Regions from separate parts of the Pseudomonas sp. GW821-FHT09H03 genome, predicted to be linked through region 2. Evidence: predicted binding sites of a transcription regulator. Region 2 holds the regulator's gene; each other region holds the start of a gene.
The links. The regulator sigma-54, encoded in region 2, starts transcription at its own class of promoters, with help from an activator protein. The targets are predictions, from matches to a motif close to ANTGGCATNNANNTTGCTNT.
Positions count from the first base shown of each region.

Region 1 (6,639 bases), on a different contig from region 2:
GGGTCGTGGCTTTCAAGTAACTGGCGCAGGTTGCTGGAGATTTCCAGAGGCGTGGAGAGCACCTTGGGTGGCTGCGGGGAATCATCCACATTTAGGGCATTTGACACGGCTAATCAATCTCCAGGCAAATTTGACTACAACTGGCTATCATTTTGCCAGTATGTTGCGCTTAGTGATAGAGCGGGCTCAACGTGGAGCTAGGCCTGACTGAGTGCGCGAGGCTTGGCAAGCTTGGAGAAAGTGCCGCTGGCGTCGTAAAGCGCCGGGGTTTCACCGCCATTGAGGATTTTCAACTGGGTGGCCGTGGCCATTTGCTGGGTCAGGATCGACTTGCCGTTGTTGGCGTTGATGGCCTGGCATTGCGCGAGTAGATCGGTCAGCGCGTCACTTTGCGCCAGCAACTGTTCGCCAATGCTTGATTGGCTGGCCAACTGCTCCAGACCCTGGCGGCTGGTCGGCAGATTGAGGCTGGTGAGTATTTCACTGCGCTTGCGGCCATGCTGTTCAAGCAAGACGATCAGGGCCTGTTTCTGCGCCAGAATGTCCTCGAGCAATGGCATGTCGCGGCCATGCAAGGCAAGCGATTCGGTCTGCAGCAACTCCAGCAGATGTTGCGTCGGTGCAAAGTCGTCGGTAATCAGTTGCAGTAAATGAGTGTCGTGCATGGCGGGCCTTGGGTTTTAAGCGTCCAAAAGCCTGGCGCCGGCCGGGGCCTAGCGCTGGGCTTCGAAGTTGAGCAGTTTGCTGGCTACGCGGTTGCTGTCGACTTTATAGCTGCCATCGGCAATCGCTGCTTTCAACTCGGCCACGCGGGCTTTGTCGACGGCAGGCTGATCGCGCAGCTTGTCAGTGACCTTCTGCAACTGCTGAGCCTCTTCGCTGAAATGTACCGATTCCCCGCTTTTGACGGTACCGGCCTGTTCGGCCGCGGATTCCAGCGGCGCGGATTTGCCGGCTTCGGCAGTTTCCCTGGCGGCGCTGGTACGTGTACTGCCCGTAGGGGACGAGGAGCTGTTCAAACGGCTGAAATCGATGACCATGATAAAACCTCTGGGAATTTGGACGCTTGCCCTGTTTTCGGCCATACCCTGGAAAACTTTAGGCTCATTTATCAATGAGTCTGCGCGCGTCAACGCTTGCCGTGCATAGGGCACAGTTTAGGGAACCGCCGGGGCCAGCGCCATGTTTTCGCAAGCCAGGCGCTTGATGGGCACAGAACATCGCCAAATCAACTCCCTACATGAATACCTCCACCTGCCCGGGCGCGGTCACCTGCGCCTTGATAACCCGTTGAGAGTTCAGGTTTTTCACCCGTATCTGTTCGCTCAGGCCGCCGTTTGAAAGGGCTTCTCCGGGCATTCGCACACTGAGCGTGCCACTGCGGGCGGTAATCACGACCTGATCGCCCTTGCGTATGACTTCCGCCTGTTCGATATGCACCAGGGTAATCAACTGGTCTGCGACCATTGGTCGGGTCAGTCGCTGCCCGATCGCCTGGTCCAGGGAAGTCAGGTAGCCCTGGTTGATCGAGCTGATGTCGCGTTCGCGCAGGATCACGTCTTCAGGCTCGACGATGGCTGCGCGGCGCAATGGCCGGGCGACGGTCACGACATCGCGGAACAGGCGTACTTGAGCGGGTACGAAGACGGTCCAGGGGCTGGCGCCCTCACAACGGACCTTAACCGTGACGCGCCCCAGTGGCTTGGCCGGGCTTTCGAGTGACGCTGTCAATTCCTTGTCACACATGGGCATGCGCAGTCGCGGATCGAGCTGGTTGACCTGTATCTCGTAGCGACCTTCGGTTTGACTGGTAGCCAGATAGTCTTCTACGGTGAATTCAAGAAACCCCTGGGTGACGCCGATAAGCATGTCAGGCAAGGTAACCGCGTCAGCAAGGGCAGGGCTGCCAGCGTTGAACAGGCAAACGGCCGCGAACACGCCGAATAATTTGCGGCAGGGCGTGGTCAGGTGTCGGAAAAATGTCGGTTCTGTGTTCATGACAGATAAAAAAGCAAGCGCCGTGCCGTTTAGTGATGAAGGTGCGTCGCAACAACACTTGGCGTTGGTGTAGGAGTCTGGGCATGGCTGGTGTAATGGATTCGGTGAACCAGCGCACGCAACTGGTGGGGCAGAATCGCCTTGAGCTGTTGTTGTTTCGTCTCGACGGTCAGCAGCTGTATGGAATCAACGTATTCAAGGTTCGGGAGGTGCTGCAATGCCCCAAACTGACGTTGATGCCAAAATCCAGTCCTGTGGTGTGCGGTGTGGCAAATATTCGCGGGGCGACCATCCCGATCCTTGATCTGGCGATGGCAACCGGCTCTGGTGCTCTGAAGGACAAGAACAATCCTTTCGTGATCATCACGGAGTACAACACCAAGACCCAGGGTTTCCTGGTGCGCTCGGTGGAGCGCATCGTCAACATGAACTGGGAGGAGATCCATCCGCCACCCAAGGGCACCGGTCGCGATCACTACCTGACGGCGGTGACACGGGTCGACAACCAGTTGGTCGAAATCATCGACGTCGAGAAAGTGCTGGCGGAGGTGGCGCCTACTTCTGAGGTGATTTCGGTTGGCGTAGTGGATGTTGAAACCCAGCACAAGGCGTTGTCCTTGCGTGTACTGACGGTCGACGACTCGTCCGTGGCGCGCAAGCAGGTCACGCGATGCCTGCAAACGGTCGGCGTAGAAGTCGTAGCGCTCAATGACGGGCGCCAGGCACTGGATTACCTGCGCAAGCTGGTCGATGAAGGCAAGAAACCGGGGGACGAGTTCCTGATGATGATCTCCGACATCGAGATGCCGGAGATGGATGGGTACACCCTGACGGCCGAGATCCGCAACGACCCGCGCATGCAGAATCTGCATATCATCCTGCACACTTCGTTGTCGGGTGTTTTCAATGAGGCGATGGTCAAGAAAGTTGGTGCCGATGACTTCCTGGCCAAATTTCGCCCTGATGACCTGGCATCCCGGGTAGTCGACCGGATCAAAGCAGCAGACTTCAGCTAGGGGCTCGTTGCTCCTGGCGGTCAACACGATTTTAGAGGCGGACATCATTGTCTACGGGTAATTTGGATTTCGAACAGTTCCGGGTTTTCCTGGAAAAAGCCTGTGGCATTTTGCTCGGTGAAAACAAGCAGTACCTGGTCTCCAGTCGTCTCAACAAGCTGATGGAGCAGCAAGGCATCAAGTCTCTGGGTGAGTTGGTCCAGCGCATGCAAACCCAGCCACGCAGCGGTTTGCGTGAGCAGGTGGTAGACGCCATGACCACCAACGAAACCCTGTGGTTTCGTGACACTTATCCGTTTGAGGTGTTGAAGAACAAGGTACTGCCCGAAGCGATCAAGGCCAGCCCCGGCCAGCGCCTGCGTATCTGGTCGGCGGCTTGCTCGTCGGGTCAGGAACCCTATTCGCTGTCGATGGCCATCGACGAGTTTGAACGTATCAACCTGGGCCAGTTGCGCATGGGGGTGCAGATTGTTGCCACCGACCTGTCCGGCACCATGTTGAACAACTGCAAGACCGGCGAGTACGACAGTCTCGCCATTGGTCGTGGTCTTTCACCCGAGCGCCTGCAGCGTTATTTCGACCCCAAGGGGCCGGGGCGCTGGGCAATCAAGGCGCCGATCAAGAGCCGGGTGGAGTTTCGTTCGTTCAACCTGCTGGACAGCTACGCAAGCCTGGGCAAGTTCGACATCGTGTTCTGCCGCAACGTGCTGATCTACTTCTCCGCCGAGGTGAAGAAGGACATCCTGTTGCGTATTCACAGCACGTTGAAGCCGGGCGGTTACCTGTTCCTTGGTGCGTCCGAAGCGCTGAACGGTTTGCCGGACCATTACCAGATGGTGCAGTGCAGCCCGGGTATCATTTACCAGGCCAAGTGATGTTGTCGGCGTCATCAAAGAACGGGAGTCCTCAAGGGCTCCCGTTTTTTTATGCTTGATGATTACTTCAGTGTCGCTTCGATCCAAAAGTGGGAGCGGGCTTGCTCGCGAAGGCGTCCTGCCAGTCGCCATCAACGTTGATTGATACACCGCTTTCGTGAGCAAGCCCGCTCCCACAAGGTCAGTGTTGTTCTCCACACCGAGTCAGGCGGCAGAAAAGCGGCATGCGCCGGAAAACCGTTGCCGCTTTTCTGGCATTGCCACCTTGCCGCTGCTCGCAAAGCCCCGGTTTACGGGCTTGTTTGAATTGGCATGAGGCTTGCTAACTTCAACGTACGAAAAATCAGGTCACCCAAAGGTTTCCCGACATGAGCATCAGCTTCGATAAAGCGCTCGGTATCCACGAACAAGCCCTGGGCTTTCGCGCCCAGCGTGCCGAGGTCCTGGCCAACAACATCACCAACGCCGATACCCCGAACTACAAGGCTCGGGATCTGGATTTTTCGAAAGTGCTCGCCGAGCAGAACGAGAAAACCAAAAACGGCACCTTCGCCCTGAACATGACCAACAGCCGTCATATCGAAGCCGAGGGCCTGGGCAATGGTGACGGGTCGCTGATGTATCGCACGCCGATGCAACCGTCGATCGACCAGAACACCGTGGACGCCCAGTTGGAACAGTCGAACTACGCGGAAAACGCAGTTGGCTTCCAGGCCAGCTTCACCCTGCTCAACAGCAAATTCAAAGGGCTGATGTCAGCCCTGCGCGGAGAGTAAGCCATGTCTCTATCCAGTGTTTTCAACATTGCCGGTAGCGGCATGAGTGCCCAGACCACTCGCTTGAACACCGTCGCTTCGAACATCGCCAACGCCGAGACCGTCTCGTCGAGCATCGACCAGACCTATCGCGCACGTCATCCGGTATTCGCCACCATGTTCCAGGGTGGCCAGAGCGGTGGCAGTAATTCGCTGTTCCAGAACCAGGATGCGGCCGGTCAAGGCGTACAGGTGCTGGGTGTGGTCGAAGATCAGAGCAATCTTGAGGCGCGCTACGAGCCGAATCACCCGGCGGCCGATGCCAAGGGCTACGTCTACTACCCGAACGTCAACGTGGTGGAAGAAATGGCCGACATGATTTCCGCGAGCCGTTCGTTCCAGACCAACGCCGAAATGATGAACACCGCCAAAACCATGATGCAGAAAGTCCTGACCCTCGGTCAGTGATAAGGGGCGACTCAGATGAGTGTTACCGATTCCACCGGTGGTTTGAGCCTCAATGACATCCTGGCCAATTCCTCGGTCAAGGCCACTACCACGCAGGACGGTCTGGGGGCAGCCACCGGCAGCGCCACGGGCAAGAAAGCCCTGGGCAAGGATGCGTTCCTGCAATTGTTGGTGACGCAGTTGAAAAACCAGAACCCGCTGGAGCCCCAGGACAACGGCGAGTTCGTCGCTCAACTGGCCCAGTTCAGCAGTCTGGAAGGCATCACCACGCTCAATGACACCGTGACCGGTCTGGCCAGCAACTACAACTCGTCCCAGGCATTGCAGGCTTCGTCGCTGGTGGGCCGTTCGGTCATTGCCCCTGGCGACAAGGCGGTGGTCGATACCACCAAGAGCCTCAGCGGCACGGTAGTGGTACCGGCATCGGTGGCCTCGGCCACCTTGAAAATCACCGACTCCACCGGCACAACCGTACGCACCATCGATCTGGGCGCGCAGAAAGCCGGCAATGCCAGCTTCATCTGGGATGGCAAGAACGATGCGGGTGAGACGGTACCTGCCGGCACTTATACCTTCGGGGCGACGAGCACCATTGATGGCCAGTCGGTAGCGCTGATCACCAACCTGCCAGCCACCGTCAACAGCGTGACCATCAGCCAGACCGGCGGTGAGTTGATGCTTAATCTGGCCGGGCTGGGCAGCATTGCCCTGTCCAAAGTACAAACCATTGGTATGTAGAGCCGACTAACACGGCACAAGGAGTGGATTATGTCTTTCAATATCGGCCTTAGCGGTCTCTATGCAGCCAACAAACAACTGGACGTGACCGGCAACAACATCGCCAACGTCGCCACCACCGGTTTCAAATCGTCCCGTGCAGAGTTCGAAGACGTGTACTCGGTGACTCGCCTGGGTACAGGCAGCAAGACCGTCGGCAACGGCGTGCGTCTGGCCAACGTTTCCCAGCAGTTTACCCAGGGTGACATCAACAACACCGGTAACGTGCTGGACATGGGCATCAACGGCTCCGGCTTCTTCGTACTGAACAACAGCGGCTCGCTGTCCTATACCCGTGCCGGTACCTTCAAGGTCGACAAGGAAGGTTTCGTCACCAACACCGATGGCACCTCGCGTCTGCAAGGTTACGGTGTGGATGCCGATGGCAAGATCGTCAATGGCGTGTTGACCGACTTGCGCCTCGACACCTCCAACCTGGCGCCAAAAGCCACCACCAGTGTCTCCTCGACGATCAACTTGAACTCCACGGCGCCGATCATTGATCAGGCCGTTGTTTCCAACCAGTTTGATCCGACCAAGACGCAAACCTTCACCAAGCAGTTCAGCACCCCGATTTTCGACACTCAGGGTAACCAGCACACCATGGATCAATACATGGTGAAAACCGGTCCCAACACTTGGGATACCTACACGCTGATCGATGGTCGCAACCCGGATGGCAGCGCGCCGACTGGCCCAACTGCGGTCGACCCGGTTCCTTCGACCATGACGTTCGATACGTCTGGCAAA
Region 1 covers NZ_JBWKOF010000021.1:62,431-69,069, reverse strand. The annotation lists gene AC07OG_RS24100 (flagellar brake protein) at 1-107, opposite strand, end outside; gene AC07OG_RS24095 (flagella synthesis protein FlgN) at 198-665, opposite strand; gene flgM (flagellar biosynthesis anti-sigma factor FlgM) at 714-1,040, opposite strand; gene flgA (flagellar basal body P-ring formation chaperone FlgA) at 1,237-1,998, opposite strand; gene AC07OG_RS24080 (chemotaxis protein CheV) at 2,082-3,014, shown strand; gene cheR (protein-glutamate O-methyltransferase CheR) at 3,062-3,889, shown strand; gene flgB (flagellar basal body rod protein FlgB) at 4,258-4,665, shown strand; gene flgC (flagellar basal body rod protein FlgC) at 4,669-5,112, shown strand; gene flgD (flagellar hook assembly protein FlgD) at 5,128-5,850, shown strand; gene flgE (flagellar hook protein FlgE) at 5,881-6,639, shown strand, end outside.
Region 1: a site for sigma-54 is predicted at 4,196-4,215, ahead of flgB (flagellar basal body rod protein FlgB). Genes of this name have one in related genera too.

Region 2 (6,639 bases):
ATTTTGCTCAGTCTGGGCGCAGCACTGGGAAGCGTGAGCGCCTGGGCTCTGCCGGACGATCAACAACAGCCTATTCGCATTCAGGCCGACGACGCCCAACTGGACGACAAGAACGGTGTTGCCACCTACACCGGCGACGTAATCATCACCCAGGGCTCGATGAAGGTTACCGGCAACAAGGTAACCATGACCCGCACCCCCAACGGTGACATCGACGTGGTGACCTCGGTGGGCAATCTGGCCTACTTCGAGCAGTTGCAAACGGCTGGTGATACCAAGCCTGTGCAGGGCTGGGGCGTGACGATCCAGTACCACGCCGCGCAAAATCGCGTCGTGCTGATCGACAAGGCCAAAGTTGTCGACAAGGACAACAACATCACCCAGGGCGAGAAAATCGTCTACGACACCGAGAAGAAGCTCGCCAGCGCCGGTCGCGCTACCGGCAGCAAGGTGACCGAGTCGCGCCCGCGCATCGACATGGTTATCCAGCCGAAGAAGAAAACCGACGAGAAAAAGGCCCAGTAATGGCAACTCTGAAAGCTCAGCATCTGGCCAAGAGCTACAAGAGCCGCCAGGTCGTACGTGACGTCAGCCTGTCCATCGACAGCGGTCAGATCGTCGGCCTGCTCGGCCCCAACGGCGCCGGCAAGACCACCTGTTTCTACATGATCGTAGGCCTGGTGCAGGCTGATCAGGGTCGCGTGCTGATCGACGACCTGGACGTCAGCCACCAGCCAATGCACGGCCGTGCAAAGGCCGGCATCGGCTATCTGCCGCAGGAAGCATCGATCTTTCGCAAACTCTCGGTGGCCGACAACATCATGGCGATCCTCGAGACCCGCAAGGAACTCGACAAGGCCGGTCGCCGCAAGGAGCTGGAAAGCCTGCTGCAGGAATTCCACATCAGCCACATCCGCGACAACCTCGGCATGAGCCTGTCCGGCGGTGAGCGCCGCCGCGTGGAGATCGCCCGGGCACTGGCCACCAACCCGAAATTCATCCTCCTGGATGAACCTTTCGCCGGCGTCGACCCGATTTCGGTGGGCGACATCAAACAGATCATCTACCACCTCAAGGCCAAGGGCATTGGCGTGCTGATCACTGACCACAACGTCCGTGAAACCCTGGATATCTGCGAAACCGCCTACATCGTCAACGATGGCCAATTGATCGCCGAGGGCGACGCCGAGACCATCCTGGCCAACGACCTGGTGAAGGAAGTTTACCTGGGCCATGAGTTCCGCCTGTAAGCGCTGAGGTGTCTGGCAGGTCGCCAGAGTGCTTATCTCGATAAAAAATCAACACTTTTTTATTGTTACAGCGCTCTAGGCAAACACTGCAGTTTCGGGCATATAATTTGCTTATGTTTGGCGCTTCGGCGCCCTGTAGTGGATGGCGCATGTGCGCCGGCGAATAAGGTGTTAAGCCCCTGCCATGAAACCATCGCTAGTCTTGAGAATGGGCCAGCAGCTGACGATGACACCGCAGCTGCAACAGGCCATCCGCCTGCTCCAATTGTCGACCCTGGACCTGCAACAGGAAATCCAGGAGGCGCTGGAGTCCAATCCGATGCTCGAACGCCAGGAAGAAGGCGACGACTTCGACAATTCCGACCCCCTGGCCGACAGTGCCGAACAGAAGCCCAATACCGACATTCAGGAGCCTTCCTACCAGGAAAGCGCCCCCACGGTGGATAACCTGGAGGAAGGCGACTGGAACGAGCGCATTCCCAACGAGCTCCCCGTCGATACAGCGTGGGAAGACGTTTATCAGACCAGCGCCAGCAGCCTGCCAAGCAACGATGACGACGAATGGGATTTCACCACCCGCACATCGGCTGGCGAAAGCCTGCAAAGCCACCTGCTGTGGCAGTTGAATCTGGCGCCGATGTCCGACACCGATCGGCTGATAGCCGTCACCCTGATCGACTGCATCAACAATCAGGGCTACCTGGACGAGACACTCGAGGAAATCCTCGAAGCCTTCGATCCGGAGCTGGACATTGAACTGGACGAAATCGAAGCCGTCCTGCACCGCATCCAGCAATTCGAGCCCGCTGGCATCGGCGCCCGCAATCTGAGCGAGTGCCTGCTGCTGCAATTGCGCCAGTTGCCGGCCAAGACCCCTTGGCTGGCCGAGGCCAAGCGCCTGGTCAGCGACTACATCGACCTGCTGGGCAGCCGCGACTACAGCCAGCTGATGCGCCGCATGAAACTCAAGGAAGATGAGCTGCGCCAGGTGATCGAACTGGTTCAGAGCCTCAACCCTCGGCCCGGCTCGCAGATCGAGTCCACCGAAGCCGAGTACGTCGTACCGGACGTCATCGTGCGCAAGGACAACGAGCGCTGGCTGGTCGAACTGAATCAGGAGTCGGTGCCACGCCTGCGCGTCAACGCCCAGTACGCCGGTTTCGTGCGCCGCGCCGACACCAGCGCCGACAACACCTTCATGCGTAACCAGTTGCAGGAAGCCCGCTGGTTCATCAAGAGCCTGCAAAGCCGCAACGAGACCCTGATGAAAGTGGCGACCCAGATCGTCGAGCACCAGCGCGGTTTTCTCGAGTACGGCGATGAAGCCATGAAGCCGCTGGTCCTGCATGACATCGCCGAAGCGGTGGGCATGCACGAATCGACGATTTCCCGGGTCACCACCCAGAAGTTCATGCACACCCCTCGGGGAATCTATGAACTGAAATACTTTTTCTCCAGCCACGTCAGCACCTCCGAAGGCGGTGAATGCTCGTCTACGGCGATCCGCGCGATCATCAAAAAACTGGTTGCCGCGGAAAATCAGAAAAAGCCATTGAGTGACAGCAAGATCGCTGGTTTACTGGAAGCACAAGGCATTCAGGTGGCTCGCCGCACCGTCGCCAAATACCGCGAATCCCTCGGGATCGCGCCTTCGAGCGAACGTAAGCGGTTGATGTAGAGCCACGCCACAGCGTTCCAGTGGTAGATCATCTGATCTACCGCTTTATGCACTGGCAACGAAGGAGAAGCTGTATGCAAGTCAATATCAGTGGACACCAACTGGAAGTGACCGAACCTCTTCGCACCTACATCGGCGAAAAACTCGAACGATTGGAAAGGCATTTCGACAAGATCACCAACGTGCAGGTCACGATGACAGTCGAAAAGCTGAAGCAGAAAATCGAAGCCACCTTGCATATTCCCGGTAGTGAAGTAGTCGCAAACGCAGAACATGACGACATGTATGCGGCTATCGACTCACTCACCGACAAGCTGGATCGCCAACTCAAAAAGCATAAGGAAAAGACCCAGAGCCTCCTTCAGGGCGCAACCGGTCGTTAACACTCCCAACCCATGATCCGACTTGAAAGTATCCTGACCCCCGGCCGTTCCCTGGTGAACGTGCCGGGCGGCAGTAAAAAGAAAGCCCTCGAACAAATTGCCAATCTGATCGCCCGCGAAGTGCCGGGCATGGAGATGCAAGATGTCTTCGAGGCATTGATTGCCCGTGAAAAACTCGGTTCCACCGGGTTTGGCAACGGCATCGCCATTCCCCATTGCCGCCTCAAGGGCTGCAATTCGCCCATCAGTGCCTTGATGCACCTGGACGCACCCATCGATTTCGACGCCATCGACGGCGCACCGGTTGACCTGCTGTTCGTACTGCTGGTCCCGCAAGCCGCTACCGATGCGCACCTTGAGTTGCTGCGGCAGATCGCCAGCATGCTCGACCGCAAGGAAGTACGGGAAAAGCTGCGTAGCGCCCCAAGCAACGAAGCCTTGTATCAGGTTGTCCTGGACGAGCAGAACGGTCAGTAATCATGCGCTTGATCATCGTCAGTGGCCGTTCCGGCTCAGGTAAAAGTACCGCCCTCGATGTACTCGAGGACAACGGCTATTACTGTATCGACAACCTGCCTGCCGGGCTGCTGCCGGAACTCGCGCAAACAGCGCTGATCCACACTGAACTGACTCAGCCGCTGGTGGCCGTATCCATCGACGCGCGCAACCTGCCAAGCCACCTGTCGCGCTTTCCCGACCTGCTCGAGGAAGTTCGCAGTCGCCATATCCATTGCGATGTCCTGTACCTGGACGCTGACGAAGAGACCCTGCTCAAGCGCTTCTCGGAAACCCGCCGGCGCCACCCACTGAGCAATGCCAACCGTTCGCTGGCCGAAGCCATCAGCGTCGAGAGCCTTCTGCTCGGGCCCATCGCTGACCTCGCCGACCTGAAAATCAACACCACCAGCCTGAACCTGTATCAGCTGCGTGATGCCATCAAGCTGCGCCTGCTGAACCAGCCGGAACCCGGCACCGCGTTTCTGGTGGAGTCTTTCGGATTCAAGCGCGGGATGCCGGTGGATGCCGACCTGGTGTTCGATGTGCGCTGCCTGCCAAACCCCTATTGGAAACCGGAGTTGCGCGAGCAGTCCGGTCTCGATCAGCCGGTTGCCGAATACCTTGCAGCGCAGCCGGATGTCGAAGAGATGTTCCAGGATATTTCCACATATCTGCTAAAGTGGCTGCCGCGTTTTGCCGCCAGCAACCGCGCGTACGTCACCATTGCCATTGGCTGCACCGGCGGGCATCACCGCTCCGTGTACCTGACCGAACGTCTTGGCCAGGTCCTGCAACAATCTCTGAAGAACGTCCAGGTTCGCCACCGCGACCTCAGCTAAAGGATTCACACCGCGATGCCTGCTCTGGAAATCGAAATCATCAACAAGCTGGGGCTGCACGCCCGCGCTTCTGCGAAATTTGTTGGGGTGGCAGGTCAGTACCCGTGCCAGATCCGGGCCGGTCGTACACCCACATCGATGGTCGATGGCAAAAGCATCATGGCCATGATGATGCTCGCGGCTGGCAAAGGCACAACGATTCATTTGAGTACTGAAGGCGAGCAGGAAGATGAAGCGCTGGCCGCGCTGGTGGCGTTGATCAACAACTTCTTCGACGAAGGCGAGTAACAGTCAGGATCAAGATCAAAAGATCGCAGTCTTCGGCAGCTCCTGCATTGGATTACTTGCAGGAACTGACGAAGGCCGCGATTTTTTGATCTAAAAAAAAGCGCCACCCGATGGGTGACGCGCCTTTTGTGTTGCGACCGGGAATCAGCTACCCGCCACCATCATCCGCTCGATCAATACCGAACCCGTGCGAATGTTGCTGCGCAGCTCCAGATCATTACCGACCGCGACAATCTGCTTGAACATGTCGCGCATGTTGCCGGCGATGGTCACTTCCTGCACCGCGAACTGGATTTCGCCGTTCTCGACCCAGTAACCCGCCGCTCCACGGGAATAATCGCCGGTGACCATGTTCAGTCCCTGCCCCATCAACTCGGTGACCAGCAGGCCGCGCCCCATACGGCGCAGCAAGGCCGCCTGGTCTTCATCGCCATGGGTGACGAACAGGTTGTGCACGCCGCCAGCGTTAGCGGTGCTCGGCATGCCGAGCTTGCGGCCGGAGTAGGTGCCAAGGATGTAGGACACCAACTCGCCTTTTTCGACGAACGGCTTGGCATAGGTCGCCAGGCCATCACCGTCGAACGCGGCGCTGCCCATGGCACGCATCAGGTGTGGACGCTCATCGATGGTCAGCCACTCCGGAAACAGCTTCTGGCCCAGGGTGCCTTCGAGGAAGGATGACTTGCGATACAGGCTGCCACCGGAAATCGCCGACAGGAAACTGCCAAACAGACCACCGGCCAATTCAGCGGAAAACAGCACCGGTACTTCGCAGGTCGGCACCGGACGCGCGCCCAGACGACTGGCTGCGCGTTGCGCGGCACGCTGGCCGATGCTCACCGGGTCAGCCAGCAAGTTGCCCTGGCGATTGACGTCGTACCAGTAGTCGCGCTGCATCTGACCGTCGGCCTCGGCAATCATCACGCAGCTCAGGCTGTGCCGGGTCGACGCATAGCCACCGACAAACCCGTGGCTGTTGCCATAGACACGGCAGCCCTGATGGGTATTGAGCGTGGTGCCGTCGGCATTCTTGATCCGGCTATCGGCCGCAAACGCCGCCGCTTCACAGGCCAGGGCCTGCTCGATGGCCTGTTCCGGGGTGATATCCCATTGGTGGAACAGGTCGAAATCCGCTAGATCTTTGGCCATCAGCGCGGCATCTGCCAGACCCGAGGCCTCGTCTTCCGAGGTGTGTTTGGCGATGGCCAGGGCGGCGGCGACGGTTTCGCGAATCGCGTCCGGACCGCTGGCCGAGGTGCTGGCCGAGCCTTTACGCTGGCCGACGTACAGGGTGATACCAAAGCCCTGGTCGCGATTGAACTCGACCGTTTCGACTTCACGCTGGCGCACCGTGGTCGACAGGCCTTGCTCCAGGGACACCGCAACTTCACAGGCACTGGCGCCCTGGCGCTTGGCTTCAGCGATGATCTGCTCGACTTGTTCCTGCAGTGCCGGCAACGCTTGTGGGCCGACGCTTTCAACTGCACTCATGCTGTTCTCCACTCAAATTCTGCTTTCGGTAACGGTCATCGAGCGACCGGGCCGGACAAGCGGCCCCCGACTGGTTATCATGGCGGCGTTTCTTTGCGGACGGCCACCATGGTTGATTCTTACGATGACTCCCTCGATACGGGAGAAAAAAGCAAATCCCAGGTTAAACGCGAGCTGCATGCTCTGGTTGACCTCGGCGAGCGCCTTACAAC
Region 2 covers NZ_JBWKOF010000008.1:45,901-52,539, reverse strand. The annotation lists gene lptA (lipopolysaccharide transport periplasmic protein LptA) at 1-525, shown strand, start outside; gene lptB (LPS export ABC transporter ATP-binding protein) at 525-1,250, shown strand; gene AC07OG_RS13065 (RNA polymerase factor sigma-54) at 1,435-2,928, shown strand; gene hpf (ribosome hibernation-promoting factor, HPF/YfiA family) at 3,003-3,311, shown strand; gene ptsN (PTS IIA-like nitrogen regulatory protein PtsN) at 3,324-3,788, shown strand; gene rapZ (RNase adapter RapZ) at 3,791-4,648, shown strand; gene AC07OG_RS13045 (HPr family phosphocarrier protein) at 4,664-4,936, shown strand; gene pmbA (metalloprotease PmbA) at 5,081-6,427, opposite strand; gene yjgA (ribosome biogenesis factor YjgA) at 6,536-6,639, shown strand, end outside.

Region 3 (6,639 bases), on a different contig from region 2:
GCCGCCGGCCATGCCGATCAGGCCGGTCATTACCCCGATTTCCCGACGGAAGCGCTGCGGTACCAACTGGAATACCGCGCCGTTGCCTGCGCCCAAACCGAGCATGGTGCAGACGAAAAGCGCCAGAGCGGCGTAGGAACTTGGCAGATTGAAACCGACCAAGGCAATGCAAGTCGCCGCCACGGTGTACATCGCCAGCAGCGTGCGGATGCCGCCGAAACGGTCAGCCAGGGCACCGCCCAATGGGCGCATCAGGCTGCCACCGAATACGCAGGCAGCGGTGTAGTAGCCAGCGGTCACCGGGCTCAGGCCATACTGGTCGTTGAAGTAGCCGGGCAGGGCGCTGGCCAGGCCGATGAAACCGCCGAACGTCACGCTGTAGAAAAACATGAACCACCAGCTGTCGCGGTCACCCAGTGCCTTGAAGTAGTCGGCCATGGATTTGGCTTTGGGCCGCTCGGGCGCATTTTTCGCCAGCCAGGCGAAAACGATCAGGGTCAGGATCAGCGGAATCAGGGCAAAGCCGAACACATTGCTCCAACCGAATGCCGCCGCCAGCACCGGGGCGATCAAGGCTGCCAATACGGTGCCCGAATTGCCGGCACCGGCGATACCCAGGGCCTTGCCTTGATGCTGCGGTGGATACCATTGCGACGCCAGGGGCAGGGCGACAGCGAACGACGCACCGGCCATGCCCAGGAACAGGCCCAGCAACAGGGCTTGCTCGTAACTGTGGATGCCGAGTTTCCATGCGACGAACAGGGCGCAGATGACGATCACCTGGCCGATCAGCCCGGCAGTCTTTGGCGACAGGCGATCGGCCAGCATCCCCATGATAAAGCGCAATATGGCACCGGCCAGGATCGGCGTGGCCACCACCAGGCCTCGTTGTTGCGTGGTCAGGTGCAAGTCAGCGGCAATCTGCACCGCCAGTGGGCCGAGCAGATACCAGACCATGAAGCTCAGGTCGAAATAGAGAAAGGCCGCGAACAATGTCGGGGTATGGCCGGATTTCCAGAAGCTTGAATTCATCGCGCACCTCAGCTGTGAAGAGTCTCGAGAAGGAGTCAGGAGCTTGCAGGTGGGGCGCCTGTGGGCTGCACCACCGACCCCGAGCTGTGGGGCCAGAACGAAAAAACGCCGCCACCCGATTCGCCTTGGGCAAACGGGGTGAGCGACGTCTTTGTCGTAGGTGGGGCAACCGCCGTTGGTTACCTGTGGTTATTGCTTAGCCAGATTTGTGCCAACAGGTGGGGCTGAGGTGCGTCCTTCGCGAGCAAGCCCGCTCCCACTGGGAAAAATGTGGGAGTGGGCTTGCTCGCGAGGGGCAGGACATCCACTACAAGGCTTCAGCCCAACAACTCACTCATGGCAATGATCTGCTCCGCGACCTGAATCAGCTTCTGCTGGCGGCTCATGGCCTGGCGGCGCATCAGGGTGTAGGCCTCTTCCTCGTTGCAGTCCTTCATCTTCATCAGCAGGCCCTTGGCCAGCTCGATGCGCTTGCGCTCGGCCAGTTGCTGGTCGCGGGCATGCAATTGAGCGCGCAGGGCCTGGTCGCTTTCAAAACGCGCCATGGCTACGTCGAGAATGGGCTGCAAACGCTGTGCGTGAATACCTTCGACGATGTAGGCACTGACCCCGGACTTGATGGCCTGGCGCATCACGCCGGGGTCGTGCTCGTCGGTGAACATCACAATTGGCCGGGGCTGGTCGCGGGTCACCAGCACCACTTGCTCCATGACATCGCGCCCCGGTGACTCGGTATCGATCAGGATCACGTCCGGACGCACCGTTTCGACGCGTTCGGGCAGGTCGATGGTCAGGCCTGATTCGTCGATTACCTCGAACCCGGCTTCCGTCAGTGCCGCTTTCAGCCGCCCGACTTTCTTCGCCGTGTCGTTGATCAGCAGGATTCGCAACATATTTGCAGTCTCCTGTCAGTGGCTGGCGAGCAGCGGCGTGCTGTCGCTCATCGCGTGCAGCTTGAAACCACGGGCATAACCGGCCGGGTCTGTGCCGTCCCATATTTTGCCGTCAATCAACTGGCTGCGGCGCATTTCCTTGTCCGTGGCGGCAACGCCGACGGCATCGGCGGCCTGCCGATACAGGTCCAGTTGCTGCACCTGTCGGGCTACGGCAAGGTAGTCCGGATCGTCGCGCAATAACCCCCAGCGGCGGAACTGGGTCATGAACCACATGCCATCGGACAGGTACGGCAGATTGACCTCGCCATTGGCATGGAACCGCAGCGCATGCGGGTCCTGCCAGCGGTTGCCGAGACCATCGGCATAGTCGCCGAGCAGGCGCGGCTCGATAAACTCCAGTGGCGTGTCGAGGTATTGCGCGGCGCTGAGCAACTGCGCCGTGCTGCGACGGTTTTCCTGGCTTTGCTCGATAAACCGGCTGGCTTGCAGAATCGCCATCACCAGCGCCCGCGCGGTATTGGGGTATTGCTCGACGAAAGTACGGGTGCAAGCAAGGACTTTTTCCGGGTGATCGGGCCAGATCGCCTGGCTGGTGGTCAGGGTAAAACCGAGATCCTGTTGCACCGCGCTGGCGGACCAGGGCTCGCCGACGCAGAAACCGTCGATACGCCCTGCTTGCAGGTGCGCGATCATTTGCGGTGGCGGCACTACCACGCTATCGACATCCTGCAATGGGTGAATGCCCTGGCTGGCGAGCCAGTAATACAGCCACATGGCGTGAGTGCCGGTGGGGAAGGTCTGGGCGAAGGTGAGTTTTGAGCGAGTTTGGTGCACGTGCCGCTCGAGTGCTTCAGGACTGCTCACACCCTGCGTCTGCAATCCGTGGGAGAGGTTGATGCTCTGGCCATTCTGGTTGAGGCCCATCAGCACCGCCATGTCCGTCGCCGCCACGCCGCCGATACCCAGGTGCACGGCATACACCAGGCCGTACAGGCTGTGGGCGGCATCCAGTTCGCCGCTGACCAGCTTGTCCCGCAGGCCGGCCCAGGAGGATTGGCGCTTGAGGTTAAGGGTCAGCCCATAGGGTTGGGCAAAGCCCTGGGTGGCGGCGACCACAACCGATGCGCAATCGCTGAGGGCCATGAAACCGAGATTGATTTCGGTCTTTTCCGGGGCGTCGCTGCCGTTGACCCAGGCCAAGGGGGTGGTTGAGGGTTCGTTCATTGCTATGGCACCTTCAAAAAAAAGGCATCGCCCCAGGCCACTGCGTCCGCCAGGCCGGGTGACGACGCCATCGTCCTTGCACCTATCCCGCCATTGGCAAGGGTGCTGATTCCGGTAGAGGTGCAAGGCATATGCCATCGCTGGCTGATTTTCTCGTGCGCCTCGCTTGCAACCCTGATGCGCGGCTATAATCTGCCCCACTTTTCGTAGCCCTGAGTCCGACCTGCCCATGTACACCCTGGCCCGTCAGCTGTTGTTCAAACTTTCCCCGGAAACTTCCCACGATCTGTCCCTGGACCTGATCGGCGCAGGAGGACGCCTGGGGCTCAACAGCTTGTTGTGCAAGGCGCCGGCGAAGGTCCCGGTGAACGTCATGGGCCTGGACTTCCCCAACCCGGTGGGTCTGGCGGCCGGCTTGGACAAGAACGGCGCGGCCATCGACGGCTTCGCGCAACTGGGTTTCGGTTTTGTCGAAATCGGCACCATCACCCCGCGTCCACAGCCAGGCAATCCGAAACCGCGGTTGTTCCGCTTGCCGGAAGCCGAGGCGATCATCAATCGCATGGGCTTCAACAACCTTGGTGTCGATCACCTGCTGGCCCGAGTGGCGGCAGCCAAGTACAAGGGCGTGCTGGGCATCAACATCGGCAAGAACTTCGATACCCCGGTCGAGCGTGCGGTCGACGACTACCTGATCTGCCTGGACAAGGTCTACGCCCACGCCAGCTATGTGACGGTAAACGTCAGCTCGCCGAACACCCCGGGCCTGCGCAGCCTGCAATTTGGCGACTCTCTCAAGCAATTGCTCGCCGACCTGGCCGAGCGCCGCGCGGAGCTGGCGCTGCGCCATGGCAAACATGTACCGCTGGCGATCAAGATCGCGCCGGACATGACCGATGAAGAAACCGCGCAAGTTGCCCAGGCACTGATCGAAACCGGCATGGACGCGGTCATCGCCACCAACACCACCCTGAGCCGCGTAGGCGTCGAAGGCATGGAGTTTGGTGATGAGGCGGGTGGTTTGTCTGGCGCCCCGGTTCGCGACAAGAGCACCCACACGGTGAAAGTGCTGGCGGCGCAATTGGGTGGGCAGTTGCCGATCATCGCGGCGGGCGGCATTACCGAAGGCCGACACGCGGCGGAGAAAATCAGCGCGGGTGCGAGCCTGGTGCAGATCTACTCGGGTTTCATCTACAAAGGGCCGGCGTTGATTCGTGAATCCGTGGATGCCATCGCCGCCTTGCGCTGATCGCTTGGGGGAGCGTAACGCTGTTCACTCAAGCCCCCTCGCCACAATAGTTTGCTGCTGAGTTTTTGGCAGGCACAAAAAAGGGCTCCTTTAAGGAGCCCCTGGGCCGAAGCCCGCCGTCCGGATGGGACGTGCGTGGTTAATTCGATACTGATTCAGATTGTCGTGTCGGAGTGTTGTGCCCTGTGTTTAGCCGACGGCGTGAAGTTCGTTGAGTCTATGGATTCCCGCAGTGCCGGTCATACCGTCCCAGTTGTCGCCGCGTCCTTCTCGCCAGCCGTTAATCCAGGCTTGACGTACCGACGGTAGAGTAAATGGGCAAAGCTCACGGGATTTGCCACCAACGCCATATTGATATCCGCGCAAAAATGCTCTTTCCAACGGATCACGCTTAAGTCTTCTCATAGGGTGTAGCCCTCACTTGTTGACTGTTTTCATCGCGTTGACCTCGATCGAGGTCTGGCAGAAATACTCTGCCGTTGGGGCTCGTTGCCGGCGTGACGAGCCAAGGGTGTTGGCGTCGTTGCGGCGCCAACCTGAGATGAGTTCTAACCAATGCGTCACATCGAGGGAATGATCGTTTTGTCATAAGGAAGTAACGATTAATGTGCTATGGCACTAAGCAACTCGATGTTTAACCCGTCGTTGTGAGCCAAACCCCGGTATGATCGGCCCCCTGCAAAAATGATGGGCTTAATCCTTAGTGAGAATGTCTCCCGTTGCCGAGGGCGATTATTCGACGAAGGGTCGAATTATGTCTTTTTGTGGCATCAACTTTTTTATCTGTCTTTGCATCTAAGCTCATTTAACCCGGGCAGCAAGGGTGGAACGGCACACCTTCGTGCCACGCGGGCGTTCTTCTAGAAAAGCGCCTGATACAAAACCGGACCGGCAATGCGTTGCCCGGTCACTCGCTAAAGGTTCTGGAATTCCCATGTCCGATCGTTTCGAACTCTTCCTCACTTGCCCCAAGGGCCTCGAAGGCCTGCTGATCGAGGAAGCCATCGGGCTTGGCCTTGAGGAAGCGCGTGAGCACACTTCTGCCGTGCGCGGCATGGCCACCATGGAAACCGCTTACCGCCTGTGCCTGTGGTCGCGCCTGGCGAACCGGGTGCTGCTGGTGCTCAAGCGTTTCCCGATGAAGGATGCAGAAGACCTCTATCACGGTGTGCTGGATATCGAGTGGCAAGACCACATGCTCAATGACGGCACCCTGGCCGTCGAATTCAGCGGCCATGGCTCGGGTATCGACAACACCCACTTCGGCGCATTGAAGGTCAAAGATGCGATCGTCGACAAACTGCGCACCCCGCAGGGCGATCGCCCGTCCATTGACAAGCTCAACCCGGACCTGCGCATTCACCTGCGTCTGGATCGCGGCGAGGCGATCCTTTCCCTCGATCTGTCCGGCCACAGCCTGCACCAGCGCGGTTATCGCCTGCAGCAGGGCGCGGCACCGCTGAAGGAAAACCTTGCGGCGGCGATCCTGATCCGTTCCGGCTGGCCACGCATCGCGGCCGAAGGCGGCGCCCTGGCCGATCCGATGTGTGGTGTCGGTACGTTCCTGGTGGAGGCGGCGATGATTGCCGCCGATATCGCGCCGAACCTGCGCCGCGAGCAATGGGGCTTCACCGCCTGGCTGGGCCACGTTCCAGCACTGTGGAAAAAACTCCATGAAGAAGCCTCCGAGCGTGCCGCTGCCGGCCTGGCCAAGCCACCGCTGTGGATTCGTGGCTACGAAGCCGACCCGCGCCTGATTCAGCCAGGGCGTAACAACGTCGAACGCGCCGGTCTGAGCGAGTGGATCAAGATCTACCAGGGCGAAGTGGCGACGTTCGAGCCGCGCCCGGACCAGAACCAGAAAGGCCTGGTGATCTGCAACCCTCCGTATGGCGAGCGTCTGGGTGATGAGGCGAGCCTGCTCTACCTCTACCAGAACCTTGGCGAACGCCTGCGTCAGGCCTGCCTGAACTGGGAGGCGGCGGTGTTCACCGGCGCACCGGATCTGGGCAAGCGCATGGGCATCCGCAGCCACAAACAGTATTCGTTCTGGAACGGCGCGTTGCCGTGTAAGCTGTTGCTGATCAAGGTGCTGCCGGATCAGTTCGTCACCGGCGAACGTCGTACACCGGAGCAGCGCCAGGTCGAGCGCGAGCAGGCGGCCTACGATCAGGCCCCAAGCGAGCCGCAAGAGCGCAAGTACAACAAAAACGGCAACCCGATCAAACCGACGCCAGC
Region 3 covers NZ_JBWKOF010000006.1:204,511-211,149, reverse strand. The annotation lists gene AC07OG_RS10785 (nitrate/nitrite transporter) at 1-1,032, opposite strand, end outside; gene AC07OG_RS10780 (ANTAR domain-containing response regulator) at 1,350-1,925, opposite strand; gene AC07OG_RS10775 (CmpA/NrtA family ABC transporter substrate-binding protein) at 1,941-3,152, opposite strand; gene AC07OG_RS10770 (quinone-dependent dihydroorotate dehydrogenase) at 3,382-4,401, shown strand; gene rmf (ribosome modulation factor) at 4,591-4,806, opposite strand; gene rlmKL (bifunctional 23S rRNA (guanine(2069)-N(7))-methyltransferase RlmK/23S rRNA (guanine(2445)-N(2))-methyltransferase RlmL) at 5,336-6,639, shown strand, end outside.
Region 3: a site for sigma-54 is predicted at 3,272-3,291, ahead of AC07OG_RS10775 (CmpA/NrtA family ABC transporter substrate-binding protein). Genes of this name have one in related genera too.